Regions from separate parts of the Mesorhizobium sp. M0058 genome, predicted to be linked through region 2. Evidence: predicted binding sites of a transcription regulator. Region 2 holds the regulator's gene; each other region holds the start of a gene.

Region 1 (5,368 bases), on a different contig from region 2:
AAAGGGCCGTCCCAGCCCGCCCTTCAACAATTTGGCGCGCGCCAGTTCGTCGCGGGTGATCTTTGCCGCCTGGGCGAGCGAATTCCTGGCCATGTCCTGCAGCCGCAGGCCACCCAGCGGCAGCGTGATGCCGTCGCCGATCGCCTCGCCATTGATGTCGATAAGCTCCAGGCTGCCGCCGCCAAGATCGCCGGCAATGCCATTGGCGGGGTGGAAGCCCGAAATGACGCCAAGCGCCGAATAATGCGCCTCCTGCCGGCCAGTGAGCACGCGGATCTCGGTCTTGAGCACATCCTGGGCGCGGTGGATGAAGTCGGGGCCGTTGATCGCTTCGCGGGCCGCGGCCGTTGCCAGCACAAACATGTGCTCCGCACCCGCCTGGTCGGAGAGCGCGCGGAAACGGCGGAACTCCTCCATCGAGCGCGTCACCGCCTCGGGGTCGAGCTTGCCGGTCGAAACGATGCCGCGGCCGAGGCCGGCCAGCATCTTTTCGTTGAACAGCAAGGTCGGCGAGCGCGCCAACCCTTCATAGACGACAAGGCGGATCGAGTTCGAGCCGATGTCGATGATGGACAGCGGCCGGCGATCCTGCAGCCGGCCTTGGGACGTTGAAATCATCAGCCGGTGTTCTTCTTGCGACGCTTGAACTGCGCGATGCGCTTGGGCGCATGCGACTTCAGCGCGTCACCCCGTCCCGACAGGCTCGGATTGGTCATGAAATATTCCTGCGCGTTGAACGGTTCCTCACCCTCCTCCAGCACGACGCGCCGGGAGGTTCCGTCAGCCAATACGTCGAAACTTTGCTGGTTGTCCATGATGTTGCCCAGCATGATCTGGCCAAGGATCTGTTCATGCACCGTTGGATTGGTGATCGGCACCATGGTCTCGACGCGGCGGTCGAGATTGCGTGGCATCAAGTCGGCCGAGGCGATGTAGACGATCGCCTCGTCCGACGGCAGGCCATGGCCGTTGCCGAAGCAGTAGATGCGGCTGTGTTCGAGGAAGCGGCCGACGATCGACTTGACCCTGATGTTTTCCGACAGGCCGGGCACCTGCGGCCGCAGGCAGCAGATGCCGCGCACGACGAGATCGATCTCGACGCCGGCACGGCTGGCGTCATAGAGCGCGTCTATGATGTTGGGATCGACGAGCGCGTTCATCTTCATCCATATGCGCGCCGGACGGCCAGCCAGCGCGTGGGCGACCTCGTCGGCAATGTGCTTGAGGATGCGGCTGCGCAGCGTAAATGGCGAGATGGCGATCCGCATCTCATCGGTCGGCTCGGCATAGCCGGTGATGAAGTTGAACAGCTGGGCGACATCGCGCGCGATCGTCGGATCGGTGGTGAAGAAGGACAGGTCGGTGTAGATGCGCGCGGTCACCGGATGGTAGTTGCCGGTGCCGAGATGGACATAGTTGCGCAGCTTGCCGTCCTCGCGCCGCACCACAAGCGACATTTTCGCATGGGTCTTCAGTTCGAGGAAGCCGAACACGACTTGGACGCCGGCGCGTTCGAGGTCGCGCGCCCAGCGGATGTTGGCCTCCTCGTCGAAGCGCGCCTTGAGCTCGACCAGGGCGGTCACCGACTTGCCTGCCTCGGCCGCGTCGACCAAGGCGCGCACGATCGGGCTGTCGTTGGAGGTGCGGTAGAGCGTCTGCTTGATCGCCACCACCTCCGGGTCGGCCATCGCCTGGCGCAGGAACTGGACCACCACGTCGAAGGATTCATAGGGGTGGTGGACGACGATGTCCTTCTCGCGGATGGCCGCGAAACAATCGCCGCCATGCTCGCGGATGCGCTCGGGAAAGCGCGGATTGTAAGGGGTGAATTTCAGGTCGTCGCGCGGCACGGCAACGATCTCGGAAATCTGGCTGAGCGCCAACGGGCCGGTCAGAACGCTGATGCGGCTCGAAGAGACGCCAAGCTCGCCGGCGACGAACTCGCGCAATTCGCCGGGCATCGACTTGTCGAATTCGATGCGGATGACCGAACCGCGGCGGCGCCGCTTCAGCGCCGTCTCGAACAGGCGCACGAGATCTTCCGACTCTTCCTCGACCTCGATATCGCTGTCCCGGATGATGCGGAAGGTGCCGGAACCCTTGACCTCATAGCCGGGGAACAGCTTGCCGATATAGAGGCCGACAGCCTCCTCCAACGGAATGAAGCGAACGTGCTGCTTGCGGTCGGGCAGACGGATGAAGCGCTTCAGCGCCACCGGCAGGCGCAGAAGCGCGCTCATCTCCTCGCCATTCTTGCGATGGCGCAATTGCAGCGCCATCGAGAAGCCGAGATTGGGAATGAACGGAAACGGATGCGCCGGGTCGATCGACAGTGGAGTCAGGACCGGGAAGACCTGGTCCTGGAAATGGTCTTCCAGCCAGACTTTCTCATCCTTGGTCAGTGCATCGCGGGTGATGCTCTCAATGCCTTCCTTGTTGAGCAGCAGCATCAGCGCCGAAAGGCTGTTCTGCTGGTCCTCCTGCAGCCGCTCGACCTCGCGCAGCAATTGTTCCAGCTGCTGCTCCGGCGTGCGGCCGTCGGGGCTCTTGAGCGCAATGCCTTCGCGCACCTGGCCGGCAAGGCCGGCGACGCGGACCATGAAGAATTCGTCGAGATTGGCGGCTGAAATCGACAGGAAACGGACGCGTTCGAGCAGCGGATGGTGCTGGTTCTGGGATTCCTCGAGCACACGCCGGTTGAACTGCAGCCAGGAGAACTCACGGTTGACGAACCGATCGGGGTTGCCGCCCTCGGGGCTCGCCACCTCGACATTGATGAATTCGCTCTGCACCGGCTTCAGTTCGTTCATGGTTCCTGCTCTTCCCCCGCCAACCGTCCCTTGGAGCGCCGCTGGACGTGCCATGCCTCTAACACGCTTTTGTGGCGCATGACCCTTCGGCGAAAACCGTTCCGATTTCAGGGACATGCACTTAACCGGCTCAACGTATCCTCTGACAGGCTTTTGCGACAGTTTCATTTCATCGATCTTGCAAACAGGCCTGTTATGTTCCAGATGCTTTTCGACGAGATCAAGGAGACGACGATGGCAGGCGGTTCCATTCCCCATTTCCAGAACGATGCGGGCCATCCGGCAATCGACATCGGCGTCAAGGAATTCATGTGCACCGGCGCCAACCCGCCATTCGACCACCCGCATGTGTTCCTCGACATGGGCGACGACAATGAAAAGGTCTGTCCCTACTGCTCGACGCTCTACCGCTATTCGGCGAAGCTGAGGGCGACGGAAACGCTGCCGGCTGGTTGCCTTTATATCGACCAGGCCGCCTGATCCTTCCGCGACAAGCCCGATGGAAGACATCAGGTCCCGGCAGGTCATAATCGCCGGGGCCGGCATCGCCGGGCTGACCGCTGCCCTTGCCTTCGCCGGACGGGGTTATCCGGTAAAGCTTATCGAACAGGCACAGCACCTCGAAGCGGCCGGCGCCGGCATCCAGCTTTCGCCCAACGCAACACGCATTCTTGGAAAACTCGGCGTGCTCGACCGACTGCTGCCCGCAGCGTTGCGGCCGGAAGCGGTCGTGCTCAAGGACGCCGGGACGCTGCGCGAACTGGCGCGGGTACCGCTCGGGCACGCCGCCGAAGCGCGCTGGCAGTCGCCCTATCTTGTCGCCCATCGCGCAGATCTGCAGGCAGCGCTGCTGGGGCAAATGGCTGAACGGTCGCAGATTGAGCTCATCACCGGCGCCCGCGTGACCGGCATCGTCAAAGACGCGCAATATGTCGCCGTGACCGCCGAAGTGGACGGCCGCGAGATCGAGGCACGCGGCAAACTGCTGGTCGGCGCCGACGGCGTCTGGTCGGCGGTCAGGGCGCAACTCGCAGGCGAGGACTTCGTCAAAAGCCGTTTTTCGGGCGAACTCGCCTGGCGGGCTACAATCGCGGCCGACGGTGCGGCCGGAGAAGCCTTTGTCGCGATCGGCGCCGCCGACTGCGTCACCACGTTCCTGCATCCTGGCTTCCACATGGTCGCCTACCCCGTCAGCAAAGGCCGGGCCTTCAATCTCGCCGCCTTCACCAAGGGTGAGCGCATGGCCGAAGGTTGGTCGGGCCATGCCGATCCCGCGATCCTCACGGCTGCCCTGCGCGGCACCGCGCCGGGCCTGACGAAGCTTGTGGCACTGGCCGGCCCATGGACGGCCTTTCCGATCCACACCGTCGAACAGAAGCGGTGGACGAGCCCGCAGGGCATCGCGCTGATCGGCGACGCTGCGCATGCGATGACGCCGTTTGCCGCACAGGGCGCGGCAATGGCGATCGAAGATGCCATCACGCTTGCCGACGCTATCGCCGATTTCCCTGGCGATCTGCCCAGAAGTTTTCAAATCTGGGAAAATCTTCGGCGGCCGCGTGTCGCCAAGGCCGCGCGTCGTGGGGCCGTAAACCGCCTCGCCTGGCATGCTGCCGGCCCGGTGGCGATCGCCCGCAATCTGTTCCTGGCCATGCGCTCGCCCGACAAGCTCGCCGCCGACCTCGACTGGCTCTATGGATGGCGAGCGGACACTCGGCAGTCTAGATCGTCGACGTAGCGATCCTTCCCACCCCCCTCTGTCCTGCCGGACATCTCCCCCGCAAGGGGGGAGATTGGATGTCGCCGTCGCCTTCGCCAAAATCGCCGGCGTTGCAGCAGGAGCGCCGCGGGCAAAACGGCTGATCTCCCCCCTTGCGGGGGAGATGGCCGGCTGGCCAGAGGGGGGTGCTGTCCCGCTGACTTCAAAAGATCCAACACTGTCGGGGTGCGGCGTAGGAGCTGCTAATTATACAGCCGCATTGAAAATCGCAGCGAGGCCGGCAGCGGGTTCCACCAGCCGGTGCGCAGGCCGGCGGTGCGCAGGCCGGCGGCTGTCCAGGTGTTACAGCCGACAAGCGCGTTGAATTGGCCGTTCGCCTCGAAGAAGCGGTCGAAGCTGGAATAGGCGGCGTTCTCGATGACGACCGGACCATGCGGCCCTTGCTGGAAACTCGCGTCGATATAGTTGAGCAGCGCTGCAAAACGTTCCTCATCGATGTCGAAACCGGTGACAGCAGGGTGCGGCTCGGCGATGGTCCCGGCGATATCGACATGCATGACCGAGGCGTCCAGTGTCAGCGCCTTGAGGACGGGCACTGCTTTCAGCTGCGACCAGCTCGGCGTCTCCAGATAGAAGGCCCGGCCGCCCCAGCCAAAGACGATGTAGCGCACTTCCGGGGCGTCGACAGGGATGCCGGCAGCGACCAGGAAATGGAAGCGCCGGCGCACCTCGTCATCGACGGGAATGGCGATGTCGGTGTGGATCGGATTCTCCAGCACCAGAATATGGCGCGTGCCCTCACCCGCCGCTGACGCCGGCCACAGCGGACGCGGCACCA
Region 2 (5,368 bases):
CCTGACGCTGTTCGCGCTGACGCTGGTGATGAACATCGTCGCCCTCTACATCGTGCGCAAGTACCGGGAGCAGTACGAATGACCGACATCCCCCTGGACACGATGGCGGGTGCCGTCGCGCGTCCGCGCCGCGACATCGGGCTGAAGGCGCGCTATGCCGCCGAACGCCGGTTCCGCATCTATGGCGTGATTGCGATCTCGGTGGGCCTGGCGTTCCTGGCCATCATGTTGATCACCATCGTCTCGAAAGGCTACACCGCCTTCTGGCAGACGACGGTGACGCTTCCGATCACCTTCGATGAGAAGGTCATCGACCCCTCGAACAAGCGTGCCACAGACCCGAATGTGCTGATCAAGGCGAACTATCCCAAGCTCGCCGAAAACGCGCTGGTGGCCAAGCTCGGCATCGATCCGGCCAACAAGCCGATGATGCTGAAGCTCAGGGGCTTCCTGTCGGAAGGCGCCCGCGTCCAGCTGCGCGACATCGTCTCCGCCGATCCGTCGGTGATCGGCAGGACGCGTGACGTCGACATCCTGGCTGCCGCGAACCTCGACTCGGCCTTCAAGGGTCAGATCGACCTCGGCGTCGATGAAGCGCGCCGCAAGGTGTCCAACCAGCAGATCGACTGGATGAACAAGCTTAAAGCCGACGGCGTGATGGCCGAGCATTTCAACACCGGCCTGTTCACCTATGGCGCCTCCAGCCGGCCCGAAACGTCGGGCATGGGCGTGGCGATCATCGGCTCGTTCTACATGATGGTGATCGTGCTGTTGCTGGCGCTGCCGATCGGCGTCGCCGCCTCGATCTATCTCGAGGAATTCGCCAAGAAGAACCGCTTCACCGACCTGATCGAGGTCAACATCAACAATCTCGCGGCGGTGCCGTCGATCGTCTTCGGTCTGCTTGGCCTTGCCGTGTTCATCAACTTCCTCGGCATGCCGCGCTCGGCTTCCTTCGTCGGCGGCCTGGTGCTGACCTTGATGACATTGCCGACCATAATCATCGCCACGCGCGCCGCCCTCGCCGCGGTGCCGCCGTCGATCCGCTCGGCGGCCCTAGGTCTCGGCGCCTCCAAGATGCAGATGGTGTTCCATCACATCCTGCCGCTTGCCGCCCCAGGCATCCTTACCGGCACCATCATGGGCCTGGCGCGTGCGCTCGGCGAGACAGCACCGCTGCTCTTGATCGGCATGGTCGCTTTCGTCGCCGATTATCCGACGACGCCTTTCGATCCGGCGACCGCGCTGCCGGTTCAGATCTATATGTGGGCAAACGAGGCTGAGCGCGCTTTTGTCGAGCGCATGTCCGGCGCCATCATCATCCTGCTCGTCTTCCTCATGGCCATGAACATCACCGCGATCGTGCTCCGGCGCCGGTTCGAGCGGCGCTGGTAGAAAAAAGGCAATTTGGTATGAACATCATGACCGAACAGTCCCTTGAGAATGCAGTGGGCGACAAAATGAACGCCAAGTCGAACGAAGTCATCAAGATGCGCGGCGACAAGGTCGGCGTCTTCTACGGCGAGAAGCAGGCGTTGTTCGACGTCAATCTCGACATCCGCCAGAACCAGGTGACGGCGCTGATCGGCCCGTCCGGCTGCGGCAAGTCGACCTTCCTGCGCTGCCTCAACCGCATGAACGACACCATCGATTCGGCGCGGGTGACCGGCAAGATCACGCTCGATGAAGACGACATCTACGACAAGAACATCGATGTCGTCGAACTGCGCGCCCGCGTCGGCATGGTGTTCCAGAAACCCAACCCGTTCCCGAAGTCGATCTACGAGAACGTCGCCTACGGCCCGCGCATCCATGGGCTGGCCAAGCGCAAGTCCGACATGGACCAGATCGTCGAGCAGAGCCTGAAGAAGGCTGCGATCTGGAACGAGGTCAAGGACCGCCTGCAGGAGCCCGGCACCGGCCTGTCCGGCGGCCAGCAGCAGCGCCTGTGCATCGCGCGCGCCATCGCCGTGTCGCCGGAGGTGATCCTGATGGACGAGCCCTGCTCGGCGCTCGATCCGATCGCCACCGCCCGTGTCGAGGAGCTGATCGACGAACTGCGCCAGAACTACACGATCGTCATCGTCACCCACTCGATGCAGCAGGCGGCGCGCGTCTCGCAGCGCACGGCGATGTTCCATCTCGGCTATCTCGTCGAGGAGGGCGCCACCGACAAGATGTTCACCAACCCCGACGACAAGCGCACCCAGGACTACATTACCGGCCGCTTCGGCTGAGCCGTCCGGCGGGTGAATTTTCAGGCACGAGGACCAAGATCATGGGTGAACATACCGTCGCCTCCTTCGATGAAGAGCTCGGGCAGATCAGCAAGCTGATCCGCGACATGGGCGATCTGGCAGGCTCGATGGTCAGCGGCTCGACCAGGGCGCTGCTCAATTCGGACAATGCGCTGGCACAGCGTGTCGTTTCCGACGACGCCATCATGGATGCGCGCCAGCGCGAACTGGACGACCGCGCCATCACGCTGATCGCCAAGCGCCAGCCGATGGCCAACGATCTGCGCGCCGTGGTCGGCTCGATCCGCATGGCGGGCGACCTCGAGCGCATCGGCGACCTCGCCAAGAACATCGCCAAACGCGTCGGCACCGTGGGCTTGAGCGTCACGCCGCGCGACCTCTCGCACTCCATCGATGCCATGGCGCAACTGGTGCTGATCCAGGTGCAAGGCGTCGTCGAGGAATATGCCGCCACCGATGCGGCAGCGCTTGCAAAACTCAGGAATGACGACGAGCGCATCGACGTCAAATACACGTCCGTGTTTCGTGAGCTCTTGACCTACATGATGGAAGACCCTCGCAACATCACCGCCTGCACGCATCTCTTGTTCTGCGCCAAGAATCTTGAGCGCATCGGCGATCATGTCACCAACATCGCCGAAAATGCGTATTATGTGCTGACCGGCCAGCAATTGCCCGCCAATCGTCCGAAGCAGGACGAGACGGCGATGGCCACGCCGGCCTGATGAGGGTGAACTGCCTATGATCGCGCCACGCATCATGGTCGTGGAGGACGAGGAGCCGCTGGGCGTGCTCCTCCGCTACAACCTCGAATCCGAAGGCTATCAGGTCGAGGTGGTGACACGCGGCGACGAAGCCGAGATCCGCCTGCAGGAAAACGTGCCCGATCTCCTGGTGCTCGACTGGATGGTGCCCGCTGTTTCCGGCATCGAGCTCTGCCGGCGGCTTAGAGTGCGGCCCGAAACCGAGCGGCTGCCGATCATCATGCTGACCGCGCGCGGTGAGGAAAGCGATCGCGTGCGCGGCCTGTCCACCGGTGCCGACGACTATCTGGTCAAGCCATTCTCGACGCCGGAGTTCATGGCGCGCGTGAAGGCGCTGCTGCGCCGGGCCAAGCCGGAAGTGCTGTCGAGCGTGCTCAAGGTCGGCGACATCGTGCTCGATCGAGAATCGCACCGGGTCTACCGCAAGAAGAGCGAGATCAGGCTCGGACCGACCGAGTTCCGGCTGCTCGAATTCATGATGCGCCATCCCGGCCGCGTGTTCTCGCGCAGCCAACTGCTCGACAATGTCTGGGGCGAGACGATCTATATAGACGAGCGAACCGTCGACGTCCATGTCGGGCGCTTACGCAAAGCGGTCAACAACGGCCGCATGCCGGATGTCATCCGTACCATTCGCGGCGCCGGCTACGCGATCAGGGAAGATTAGGATGCTGCGCGTCGCGCCGTTGCCGGCCATTCAGGCGACATGCTTGCCGGATTTGGCCTGAATGCCCGGCGCGAAAATCTCCTGATCGACGAAGCCGAGCGCGCGCATGGCACAGCCTTCGCGGATCAGCGGCAGCTCGTTGGGCTCGGTGTCGAAGGAGATCGATTTCGAGTGCTGGCCGCCGGCGGTCTGGGCGATCGCTTCGCGCAATGCCGGTTCGATCAGGTCGAAGGCGGCGGCGCTGACGCCTACCATGGCGACGGGTGCCGGATCGATCAGCGCAAACAGGCTGCCGAGGCCGAAGCCGAGCGCCTCGCCGGCCCTGCGATAGGCTTCGCGCTCCGGGCCGTCGGTTTCGCGGGCGCGCGCGGCGAGTGCGCGCATATCAGCGTCGCCGATATCGACCGGCTCGGCATCCTCGCCCATCATTTTGGCGCTGCGCCAGATGGCGTAGTTTCCGGCATAGGCTTCCACGCAGCCGCGCCGCCCGCAGCGGCAGAGCGCGCCGCCCGGACGGTGGATCATGTGGCCGAACTCGCCGCCCGAGGAATGGGTGCCGGTGAACAGTTCGCCTTTCAGCACCAGGCCCATGCCGATGCCGTGCGATAAGAGGATGGCGATAAAATTGTCGCGGTAGCGCTCGGGCTGGCGCCATTGCAGCGCCACCGCCATCATGTTGCAATCGTTCTCCATGGTGGCAGGAATGCCGAATTCCGCTTCCAACATGTCGGCGAAGGCAATGTCGGTCAGTGGCGTGATCGGCGACCACAGCATGGCGCGCGCCTGCGAATCGGTGATGCCCTGGATGCCCATGGCAATGCGGGCGATGCTCTGGACATCGAGGTCGGGATCCTCAAGCCGCCGCCGGACGATTGCTACGCATTCGCCAATCAGCTCGTCGCGCGGCTTGGTCAGCGTGTCCAGCCGGCGCTGTTCCTCGGCGACGACGTGGCCGGCATAGTCGATGACGGTGACGGACAGGAAATTGAGCGACAGCACGACGGTCATCACCGCCGCCGCTTCCGGGTTGAGACCAAGGCCCACCTGCGGCCGGCCGCGTTTCAGTGCGCCGGTCTCGCCAGGTTTGCCTTCAATCAGGATGCCTTCTTGAATCAGATCAGACGAGATTGCCGATATGGTCGAGTGGCTGAGGCCGGTGGTCGCCGCAATCTCGGTCCGCGACGGCTGGCCGGCCCGGCGCACGGCTGAAATCACCATCGCACGGTTGCGACGGCGCAGATCGTCGTGGCGGATTCCAACCGACATTTGTTTCCTCCCGGCCTCCTCGCGCCTCATGATAGTGACGGCGTTCGACGGCACCAGCCAAATATTGGCAGACGCCGGCAGCCCTGTCATTGTTTATTGCGGACCTCGAAAAAATTCGGCACGGCCATCAGAATCCATCAGAATCGATGTTGACAGCGCGTTATCATTGAACCAGTATTTTTTCGAGGCTCGAAAAAATAGCGCCTCTGTGTGCCGGCCCTCGGGCCAGTTTTGTCGCGCCGCACGCGGCGCAGGGAGGATTATGATGAACAGATTTGCAGCCGCCATGCTGGCGGGTGTCGCCATGTCGCTGGCGCTGATGTCGGTCGCGCAGGCGAAGGACAAGGTCATCGGCGTGTCGTGGTCGAACTTCCAGGAAGAGCGCTGGAAGACCGACGAGGCGGCGATGAAAA
Region 3 (5,368 bases), on a different contig from region 2:
GGCTACATCGCGCGCGGTTTCGACGACATAGAGTGGCTCTGAGCCCTTCCGTCGTTCTGAAACCCGGCAAACAGGAATTCATGGGAGGAAACCATGGCAGCTTCATTTGATCTCAACAACGATGGCGTGGTCGTGATCATCGGCTCCGGCGCCGGCGGCGGCACGCTCGGCAACGAACTCGCCCAGAAAGGCGTCGATGTCGTCATCCTCGAGGCCGGCGCGCGCCACGAATACGAGGATTTCATCAATGATGAGTGGGGTTCCTTCAGCCAACTCGCCTGGACGGACAAGCGCACGACGTCCGGCGACTGGCGGGTGTCGAAGGATTTCCCCAATTTGCCGGCCTGGATAGTCAAATCGGTCGGCGGCTCGACCACGCACTGGGCCGGCGCCTCGCTGCGCTTCCAGGAGCATGAGTTCAAGACGCTCTCGACCTACGGCAAGCTGGAAGGCGCCAACCTGCTGGACTGGCCGGTCACATTGGCCGAGATGGAGCCGTACTACGCCAAGGCGGAAGCCAAGATGGGCGTCACCGGCACCAATGGCTGGCCGCGGCTGCCCGGCAACAACAATTTCAAGGTGCTCAAGGCCGGCGCCGACAAGCTCGGCTACAAGGAATGTCATACCGGCAACATGGCAATCAATTCGGTCGAGCGTGATGACCGGAACTCCTGCCAACAGACCGGCTTCTGCTTCCAGGGCTGCAAATGGGGCGCCAAATGGTCGACGCTCTATACCGAGATCCCCAAGGGCGAGGCCTCCGGCCATCTCGAAGTCCGGCCGAATGCCATGGCGATCAAGATCAACCACGACGCCTCAGGCAAGGTGACCGGCGTCGTCTATGCCGACAAGGACGGCAAGCTGCAGGAACAGAAGGCCCGCATTGTCGCCGTCGCCGGCAACTCGATCGAAAGCCCGCGCCTGCTGCTAAACTCCGAGTCAGCGAAGTTTCCGCAAGGGCTTGCCAATTCGTCGGGGCAGGTCGGCAAGAACTACATGCGCCACACCACCGGTTCGGTCTACGCCATCTTCGACCAACCGGTGCATATGTATCGCGGCACCACCATGGCCGGCATTATCCGCGACGAGGCGCGGCACGATCCCTCACGCGGCTTTGTCGGCGGCTATGAATTCGAGACGCTGTCGCTCGGCTTGCCCTTCATGGCCGCCTTCCTCAATCCCGGCGGCTGGGGCCGTTCCTTCACCACCGCGCTCGACCACTATGATCACATGGCTGGCCTGTGGATCGTCGGCGAGGACATGCCGCGCGCGGAAAACCGCGTCACGCTGCACAAGGACGAGAAGGACGCGCACGGCATGCCGATCGCCGACGTGCATTTCGATGATCATCCCAACGACACGGCGATGCGCAACCATGCCTACAAGCAGGCCACAGCGCTTTATGATGCGGTCGGCGCGACGCGCTCCTTCCCGACGCCGCCCTATCCCTCAACCCACAATCTCGGCACCAACCGGATGAGTGAAAAGGCGGAAGACGGCGTCGTCAACAAGCACGGCCAGGCGCACGACATCAAAAACCTGTTCGTGTCGGACGGCAGCCAGTTCACCACCGGTGCGGCTGAAAATCCGACGCTGACGATCGTGTCGCTGGCTATCCGCCAGGCCGAATACATCGCTTCGCAAATGTCGGCCAAGACGATCTGAGCCGTCCTCCCGGATCGCTACGCGGAACGCGCATGGCGCGTTCCGCCCTTTTCCCTAGGACACTATGCGCCGACCGGCTGTCCGTCCTTGCGGCGGATGGCGACGACGGACGGCCGCGGCAATTGGCCATCCCTGAAGTCGGGCCACAGCGTCTGCGCCTTGTCGAGCGTCTCTGCATCTTCCGCAGGGTGCTGCACCGACAGGAACAAAGTCGAGCCGTCCGGCGTGAAGCACGGGCCGGTCGCTTCGGCGCCGTGCGGGCAGGTGAACAGCAGCTTCGGCAGGCCGCGCGCCGCACCTTCGGTGTCGACGCCATAGACGCCGTCCGGCAGGTCGAAATCATTGGCGCCGTCCGTCGCCACCCACAGCCGCCCGGCCGGATCGAAGGTGATGTTGTCGGGGCAGACGAACCAGCCATTGTCCGACGTATCCGGATGGAAGGTGGCGCCGACCTTGGCATCCCTGGGATTGCCGCAGAGCACGAACAGGTCCCAGGCATAGTTTTCGGCCGTGTGGTCGGCGTCCGCGCCGCGGCCGCCGGGCGGGATCAGTTCGACAATATGGCCCCAGAGATTTTCCGGCCGCGTGTTGGCCGGATTGACCTTTGACTGGTCGCGCTTCTTGTTCTTGGTCATCACCGCATAGACGCGGCCGGTCACCGGATTGGTCTCGATGTCCTCGGGCCGGTCCATCGGCGTGGCGCCGAGCGCATCTGCCGCAAACCGCGTCTTCAACAGCACCTCGGCCTGGTCGGCAAAACCGTTCTCGACGGTAAGCTTGCCCTGGCCGTGCACCAACGGCAGCCACGTCATCGAGCCATCGGCATCGAAGCGGGCGACCGACAGCACGCCATCGTCGAGCAGATCGGCGCCGGAGGCCGGGTTGGCCTTGTCATAGGCCTTGGCCGAGACGAAGCGGTACATATATTCGAAATAGTCGTCGTCACCCATATAGACGACAACGCGGCCGTCCTTGTTGAGGACCACGGTCGAGGCCTCATGCGACATGCGGCCAAGTGCCGTGCGCTTCACCGGCCTGGACTGAGGATCGTAAGGGTCGATCTCGACCACCCAGTCGAAGCGGTTGGCCTCGTTCGGTTCCTTGTCGAGGTTGAAGCGGTCATGGAAGCGGCCGCGGCCATAGATGTCGGAGCCGTCGAAGCCGTAACGGTCGAGCAGGTCGGCAGTCGGCGCCTTTTTCGGGTCGCCGCCGAAAATGTCGGACACGCCTTCCTCGCAGGTCAGCACCGTACCCCAGGGGGTGAAACCGCCGCTGCAATTATAGCTGGTGCCGAGCACTTTCGTGCCAGTCGGGTCGGCCGAAGTTTTCATCAGCGCATGGCCGGCAACCGGTCCGGAAACGGTCATTTCGGTGTTGGCGGTGATGCGGCGGTTGAGCGGGCTGTCCGCCACGCTTGCCCACTTGCCGTCCTTCAATTGCACCTCGACGATCGAATGGCCCATCGCGGCCATGCCGAGATCGACCTGTTCCCTGGTCATCGTCTTGCCGGCATCGCCCTCGGTCATCCCCGGAAACATCACATTGGGCGAGATGTATTCGTTGTTGACGCAGAGCAGGCCATGATCGGAATTCACCGTGCCCTTGGGCAGCGGCATGAAGGCGATGTAGTCGCAATTGTAGCCGAAGCGCTTTTCCTGTTCCTCCGCCGCGACCTTGTTGCCGTCGAATTCGGCGAGGCCGGCTGCAAGCGGGTCGCCCCAGCGCGCGACGATGGTCGTCTCATAGCCTTCGGCGGCGGCATGGGTCTTGCCGTAGACCCGTTTCAGCTCGGGAAAGCCGAGCGTCGACTGCGCTGTGGCGGCATGCGTTTCGCCGGCAAACAAGGAGCCGACAAAGCTGCCGCCGGCAATCAGCGCGCCGGAGGCGAGGCTGCCTTTCAAAAGAGACCGGCGCGAGACGCGCTCGGCAATGATTTCGCGGATGACGGGGGAGGATGAAGACGGTGCATTGGCCATGGTGTCTGCCTCTCAGGGTGGATGTTACGGCGCACCGTTGCCCTAGTCTGCCTAGGCAACATTCACATGACATAAGAGGAAGGTTTTGCCGCAACTGGGCGCGGCACTACGCATCGCTCAGCCCTTGGTGCAGGTCGAGGCGGTGAAGGCGCCGTCGGGCTGCTTCAGAATGATGTCGAATGACGGGGCGGTCTCGCCGTCCAGTGTTGCCTGTGTCATGGAGACGGAGTTGCCACCGGTGGTATAGCCGCCCAGCGGCCCGAGCCAGGTGATCTCGCCATTGGCATTCATCTGATAGTTGTAGCCTTGCGTCGCGGTGCCGAATGTCACCGGACCACTATAGACATTGCCCTTGATAGTGATGTCGCCGAGGTTGAGGAAGGCGCCGAGCAGGTAGACCTCGCAATGATAGGTGCCGTCCGGAAGCTTGCCCTCGCTGAAATCGGCGCGCGCGGCGCCGCTCGTTGCCATCAGCAGCAGGATGCAGGAAATGCGTGAGATGCGAGATGTCATGACGTCTCTCTTTTGAAGGGCGAGCTTGCCCTATTTTTGCGCGGTGCCGCAACATTGTTCGCCCGGAAACCACGGCCGGAGATCAAAAACTAGGCATTTGTCTCAATTGGGCGAAAATTAGGCAAAAGTCGTGTGCGCTGCGCAAATTTGCCTCAATCAATTTTTACCGGCTGCCTTTGTTGTTTCTCCAGGCTAATATACCAACCGGCTGATAACGCTCGGCTATTCCATCTTTATGAGCGGCGCCTTCGCGTTTGGCACGGCAGTTGCTTTGCATTGTCGCGGTGCAATCAAACAGCTTGGGAGTCTTCGGTATGAGGGGTAATTTCTCCACAATAACAAAAATGTTTTCGGCGGGCGTGATCGCCGCCGGCCTGTCGATGTCGTCTCCGGCCAAGGCCGCCGAAGACACGATCAAGGTCGGCATTCTGCATTCGCTGTCGGGGACCATGGCGATTTCGGAGACGACGCTGAAAGACGCCATGCTGATGCTCATCGAAGAGCAGAATGCCAAGGGCGGTCTGCTCGGCAAGAAGCTCGAGGCGGTCGTTGTCGATCCGGCCTCCAACTGGCCGCTCTTCGCCGAAAAGGCGCGCGAGCTGATCTCGAAGGACAAGGTCGCCGCCGTGTTCGGCTGCTGGACCTCGGTGTCGCGCAAATCGGTGTTGCCGGTGTTCTCGGAACTCGACAACATCCTGTTCTACCCCGTCCAGTATGAGGGCGAGGAAAGCGAGCGCAACGTGTTCTACACCGGCGCCGCCCCGAACCAGCAGGCGATTCCTGCCGTCGATTATCTCATGAGCGAGGACGGTGGCTCGGTGAAGCGCTGGGTGCTGGAAGGCACCGACTACGTCTATCCCCGAACCACCAACAAAATCCTCGAGGCCTATCTGAAGGCCAAGGGCGTCGCCGCCGAAGACATCATGGTCAACTACACGCCGTTCGGCTTCTCCGACTGGCAGACCGAAGTCTCCGCAATCAAGAAATTCGGCTCGGCCGGCAAGAAGACCGCCGTCGTCTCGACCGTCAATGGCGACGCCAACGTTCCGTTCTACAAGGAACTCGGCAACCAGGGCATCAAGGCCGAGGACATCCCGGTCATGGCCTTTTCGGTCGGTGAGGAAGAACTGGCCGGTCTCGATACCGCGCCGCTGGTCGGCCATCTCGCTGCCTGGAACTATTTCGAGAGCGTCGACACACCCGAAAACAAGAAG
Region 4 (5,368 bases), on a different contig from region 2:
CAAGCGTGGCGGCGTTCGTGGGCGCAAAGTCAATCGTCTTGCCATCAATCAGCGCTGGACCAGCCGATGCTTGCAAAAGAGGCAAAAGGTTCATCGGCGGCGCGCCGATGAAGGAGGCGACGAAGGTCGAGGCCGGCTTCTCGTAAATGTCAAGCGGCGCGCCCGTCTGCTCGACCAATCCGCCATTCATGACGACGAGAATATCGGCCAGCGTCATCGCCTCAAGCTGATCGTGGGTGACGTAGACCGAGGTGACACCGAGCGAGCGCTGCAAATTCTTGATTTCAACCCGCATCTGGCCGCGCAGTTTGGCGTCGAGGTTGGAAAGCGGTTCGTCGAACAGGAAGACTTTTGGATTGCGCACGATTGCGCGACCCATGGCCACGCGCTGGCGCTGGCCGCCGGAAAGCTCGCGCGGGCGCCGGTCGAGCAGCGCCGTGAGCTCCAGCACCTTGGCGGTCGAGCGAACCCTGCTGTCGATCTCGTCCTTGGGAGTACCCCGGTTGCGCAACCCGTAGGCCATGTTGTCGTAGACCTTCATATGTGGATAGAGCGCATAGTTCTGGAACACCATGGCGATGTCGCGCTCGGTCGGACCGATCGTGTTGACGATCTTGCCGTCGATGGCGACGGTGCCGGAAGAAATGGTCTCAAGCCCGGCGATCATCCGCAGCAGCGTGGACTTGCCGCAGCCGGACGGCCCAACCAGCACGCAAAGCTCCTTGTCGGGAATGGCGATGGAGACACCCCTCACCGCCTCGACGCCGCTGGGATAGACCTTCTTCACATCCTTCAGATCGACGGTCGCCATCGGCTTCTCACTTTTCGGAATCGACAAGTCCGCGCACGAACCAGCGTTGCATCAGCACCACGATCAGGATCGGCGGCAGTATGGCCAGCATCGCGGTGACCATGACCAGATGCCATTGGGTATCGGCATCGGCGAAGGAAACCATCTTTCTAAGTGCGATGACGATGGTGTTCATGTCGTTGCTGTTGGTGACGAGCAGCGGCCACAGGTACTGCGTCCAGCCATAGATGAAGAGGATGACGAACAGTGCTGCGATGTTGGTGCGCGACAGCGGCAGCAGGATGTCGAAAAAGAAGCGCCATGGTCCGGCGCCGTCGACACGCGCCGCTTCCACCAACTCACCTGGGATGGTCATAAAGAACTGGCGAAACAGAAGCGTGGCGGTGGCCGAGGCGATCAGCGGAATGATCAGGCCGGCATAGGTGTCGATCATGCCGAGATCGACCATCACCTTGTAGGTCGGCAGGATGCGCACCTCGACGGGAAGCATCAGTGTGATGAAGATCAGCCAGAAGAAGACCATCCGAAGCGGAAAACGGAAGAACACGATCGCATAGGCCGAAAGGATCGAGATGAAAATCTTCCCCACCGCGATGCCGAGCGCCATGATCGTGGTGTTGAGCAGCAATCGGCCGACACTGACGCCGCCGATGCGGCCGACACCGCCGAACAGCGCCTCGCTGTAATTGTTCCAGACCTGGTCGCCGGGCAAAAGAGGCAATGGCGGCTTGAGGATGGTCTGCAGCGTCTGCGTGGAGGCAACGAAGGTGTAGTAGATCGGGAAAGCGACGATCAGGATGCCCAGGATGAGCACGGCGTGGGCGATGGGGGCGCGAAGCGGGGACTGACCAATCATCGCTCGCGCTCAACCGTAGTGGACTTTGCGTTCCACATAGCGGAACTGGATGGCCGTGAGTGAGATGACGATGACCATCAGGATGACCGACTGCGCGGCCGAATCGCCGAGGATCAAATTGACGAAACCGTCATTGTAGACCTTGTAGACCAGCGTCTCGGTGGCCTTGCCTGGCCCGCCGCCGGTGACGGCATGAACGATACCGAAAGTGTCGAACAGCGCATAGACAGTGTTGACGACCAGCAGGAAGAAGGTCGTCGGTGCGAGCAGCGGGAAGACGATGGTCCAGAAGCGCTTCGTCTCCCCGGCGCCGTCCATGGCCGCCGCCTCTATCAACGTCTTCGGCACCGCCTGCAGCCCGGCGACGAAGAACAGGAAATTGTAGCTGATCTGCTTCCAGGCAGCCGCAGATACCAGCAGGATCATGGCTTGGTTTCCGTTAAGCAAGGGATCCCAGGCGATGCCGAGACCTCTCAAGGCGTAGGCCAGCGAACCGATCGAGGGGTTGAACAGAAACAGCCACAACATGCCGGCAATCGCCGGCGCCACCGCATACGGCCAGATCAGCAGCGTGCGATAAAGGCCTCTGCCGCGCACCACCTTCTCGGCCATGACGGCAAGCAACAGGGCCACACCCATGGCGACGATCGCGGTCGCCAGAGAGAACACCAGCGTGACTTTGATCGAGTTGAGGTAGGCCGGGTCGGCCAGCACCTTGCGAAAGTTGGCGAGCCCGACGAACTTGCTCTTCAGCCCGAACGGGTCTTCCCTAAGCATCGACTGGTAGAGCGCCTGCCCGGTCGGCCAGTAGAAAAAGATCAGCGTAATGGCGAGTTGCGGCGCCACCAGCAGGTAAGGCAGGGTCTTGTTGGGGAAGACGACGCGTGGAGACAGGGTGATTCCCTCGCTGTTCGGGAAATCGTCCACGCGGGTCCGCGTGGACGAGGTTCAACTGACAAATCGCTTCAGTTTCCGATCGCTTCCTGAATCGCCTTGTTGCCGCGTGCGACCGCGTTGTCGAGCGCCTGCTGCGCAGTCTGCTGGCCGGCCAGCATCTTCTCGAACTCCTCATTCTCGATGTCGCGCACCTGCGGCAGGTTGACGAGGCGCACGCCCTTCGAGTTCTCGGTCGGCGCCTTGCCCAGCATCTGCAGGATCGGCGTCTCACGGCCCGGGTTCTTGTCATAGAAGCCGGACTTCTTGGTCGCCTCATAGGCAGCGAGCGTCACCGGCAGATAACCCGACTTCTGATGCAGATACTCCTGCACTTCGGTCTTGGACAGGTGGGAGAAGAACGCCGCGACGCCCTTGTATTCCTCGTCCGATTTGTTGCCGAACACCCACAGGCTGGCGCCGCCCGGCGTGGTGTTCTGGGGCGCGCCCTTGGCGTCACTATCATAGGGAAGCTGGCCGATGCCGTAGTTCATGCCCGACTTGACGATGTCACCGAGACCCCCCGACGATTCGGTGAAGATGCCGCATTCTCCGGCAAGAAAGATCTGCTTGGCTTCGGATGTACGGCCGCCATATTTGAAGGTGCCGTCCTTGGCCAGGTCGGCGAGCGCCTGGAAATGATTGACGAAGATCGGCGCATTGATCTTGAGCTCGACGTCGGTTCCGGCAAGTCCGTTCTGGTTGGTGCCATAGGAAACGTCATTCCAGGCAGCGAAGGCCTCAAGGTGGATCCAGGTCAACCAGGTCGAGGTATAGCCGCAGGAAGCGGCGCCGCTCGCCTTGATCTTCTTGGCGGCTTCCCACACCTCGTTCCAGGTCTTTGGCGGATTGTTCACATCAAGCCCGGCCTTCTGGAAGATATCCTTGTTGTAGTAGAGGATGGGCGACGAGGAATTATAGGGGAAGGACAGCATGGTCCCGTCCGGCTTCGAATAGTAGCCGACGATGCCGGGCAAATACTGGCTCTTGTCGAAGGTCACGCCGGCGCTGGTCAGCACATCGGCCACCGGCTTGATCGCACCTTCGGCGGCCATCATGACGCCGGTACCCACGTCGAACACCTGGATGATGTCGGGCGCTTGCCCCGCACGAAAGGCAGCGATGCCGGCATTCAGCGTTTCGGGATAGGTGCCCTTGAAAACAGGGAGAATTTCATAGTCGCTCTGGCTGGCATTGAAATCCTTGGCGATCTTGTCGACCACCTCGGCATTGGCGCCGGTCATTGCATGCCACCAACTGATCTGGGTGGCGGTGAAGGCGGAGGTGGTGGAAAGCAGGGTCAAGGTGGCGGCAACACCGGCCGCAAAGCCGAACAACTTCATGTTTCATCTCCCGTTTGTCATTGGCGAAAGGGGCGCTCCCGCGAACGCAATATGTGTCGCTGATGACAATCGGACAACGGATTTGTTGCTGTTTCGTGAATTTCATACCCGGCTAACTTCGCGCCCCCTCGCCTTGCAACGAGGACAGAGAGAAATGCCAAGCCGGCTCAGCGATAGAATGGGGCATGGTGGGCCTGCAAGGATCGCCGACCGCCCAGCGATGCGTGAAGGGCCCGCGTGACAGCGCCACGCACCTGCACCGTGCGGCCGCCAAACCGGCGCTCGGCCAGATCGAGATCGGCCGAGCGGCATCGCGCCAGGCGCTGCTGTAACCGTGCGTCTGGAATGAGAACAGGATCGCCGCAACGTACAACCCGAAAAACCCGCTGTAGTTGTAGTTCGCATAACCGATTCTTCGTCAAGCGTGGCATACTAATCAAGTGGACGGCTTGATTGCTGTGGGAGAGCAGGTGGGGCGAGATGCTGACGGTCTATAATTGTATCGTGCATGAGCACGATCTGAGACTGGTCGCACTGGCAGCGCTCATTTGCGGTATTTCTTCCTTCTCGGCGGTCAACCTGCTTCGCCATGTCGACCGCTCGAGCGAGCGCAACCGCTATACCTGGCTGATGATAGCAGCCACTTCCACCGGCTTCGGTATCTGGGCGACGCATTTCATCGCAATGCTTGCCTTTTCTCCCGGAATCCCCAACGCCTACAATACGGAAATGTCGGCGCTTTCGCTCGCCGGTTCCGTCGCCCTGACCGCCGCGGGCATGTGGATCGCCACCTTGCGCCGGGGCATCGACTACCCTCTGGTCGGGGGCGCGGTCCTCGGCGCCGGTATCGCCGCCATGCACTATATCGGCATGGCCGCCTTCGAGGTCGAAGGGCGCATCGTCTGGAACCCGCTGCTGGTAGGCGTCTCGGTGCTGACAGGCGTCACCCTCGCCGCGCTGGCGCTGCTGGTCGTGTTGCGACGGCCGTCCATGCAGGCCACAATCGCCGCCGCCATCCTGTTGACGCTGGCGATCTGCAGCCTGCACTTCATCGCGATGGGCGCGGTGTCGATCTTCCCGGACTCCTCCATCGAGATATCGCAGTTCACGGTCGAACCGATGTCGCAGGCCTTCGCCGCCGCTGCTGTCAGCCTGGCTATCCTGGTGCTTTCAGCCGCAGCATTGTGGATCGACCTGCGCTTCCGTCGTCACAAGATCGAGGCCGAGCGCATGCACGGCCTCGCCAACGCCGCCGTCGAGGGCCTGATCGTATGCGACGGCGCCCGCATCGTCAGCGCCAATGACAGCATCGCCGCGCTAACCGGCATTGCGCCGGAAGTGCTGAACGCGATGCTGCTTGGCGACCTCTTCGGCGAACGCACCGCGGCCGGCATGTCCGACTGCAGCGGACAGGCACAGGAAGCC

What was found. Region 2 encodes PhoB, which activates phosphate uptake and scavenging genes when phosphate is short. Its sites were predicted from a motif close to TGTCATNNANCTGTCAT; they were not measured.
Region 1: the regulator PhoB is predicted to act here: its motif matches at 2,966-2,982, upstream of NKJ75_RS03295 (RNA degradosome polyphosphate kinase).
Region 3: the regulator PhoB is predicted to act here: its motif matches at 3,697-3,713, upstream of NKJ75_RS19270 (PhoX family protein).
Region 4: the regulator PhoB is predicted to act here: its motif matches at 4,006-4,022, upstream of ugpB (sn-glycerol-3-phosphate ABC transporter substrate-binding protein UgpB).

What each region holds. Positions count from the first base shown of each region.
Region 1 is NZ_JAMYUQ010000002.1:80,109-85,476, reverse strand. It holds gene ppx (exopolyphosphatase) at 1-618, opposite strand, end outside; gene NKJ75_RS03295 (RNA degradosome polyphosphate kinase) at 618-2,810, opposite strand; gene NKJ75_RS03290 (zinc-finger domain-containing protein) at 3,045-3,290, shown strand; gene NKJ75_RS03285 (FAD-dependent monooxygenase) at 3,310-4,548, shown strand; gene NKJ75_RS03280 (TIGR02117 family protein) at 4,773-5,368, opposite strand, start outside.
Region 2 is NZ_JAMYUQ010000008.1:993-6,360, reverse strand. It holds gene pstC (phosphate ABC transporter permease subunit PstC) at 1-82, shown strand, start outside; gene pstA (phosphate ABC transporter permease PstA) at 79-1,395, shown strand; gene pstB (phosphate ABC transporter ATP-binding protein PstB) at 1,413-2,237, shown strand; gene phoU (phosphate signaling complex protein PhoU) at 2,279-2,983, shown strand; gene phoB (phosphate regulon transcriptional regulator PhoB) at 3,000-3,689, shown strand; gene NKJ75_RS14850 (ROK family protein) at 3,720-4,955, opposite strand; gene xylF (D-xylose ABC transporter substrate-binding protein) at 5,221-5,368, shown strand, end outside.
Region 3 is NZ_JAMYUQ010000010.1:232,955-238,322, forward strand. It holds gene NKJ75_RS19260 (twin-arginine translocation pathway signal) at 1-42, shown strand, start outside; gene NKJ75_RS19265 (GMC family oxidoreductase) at 94-1,665, shown strand; gene NKJ75_RS19270 (PhoX family protein) at 1,728-3,641, opposite strand; gene NKJ75_RS19275 (hypothetical protein) at 3,759-4,154, opposite strand; gene urtA (urea ABC transporter substrate-binding protein) at 4,469-5,368, shown strand, end outside.
Region 4 is NZ_JAMYUQ010000019.1:34,915-40,282, reverse strand. It holds gene NKJ75_RS27440 (sn-glycerol-3-phosphate import ATP-binding protein UgpC) at 1-811, opposite strand, end outside; gene ugpE (sn-glycerol-3-phosphate ABC transporter permease UgpE) at 819-1,667, opposite strand; gene ugpA (sn-glycerol-3-phosphate ABC transporter permease UgpA) at 1,677-2,561, opposite strand; gene ugpB (sn-glycerol-3-phosphate ABC transporter substrate-binding protein UgpB) at 2,633-3,943, opposite strand; gene NKJ75_RS27420 (hypothetical protein) at 4,129-4,275, shown strand; gene NKJ75_RS27415 (bifunctional diguanylate cyclase/phosphodiesterase) at 4,424-5,368, shown strand, end outside.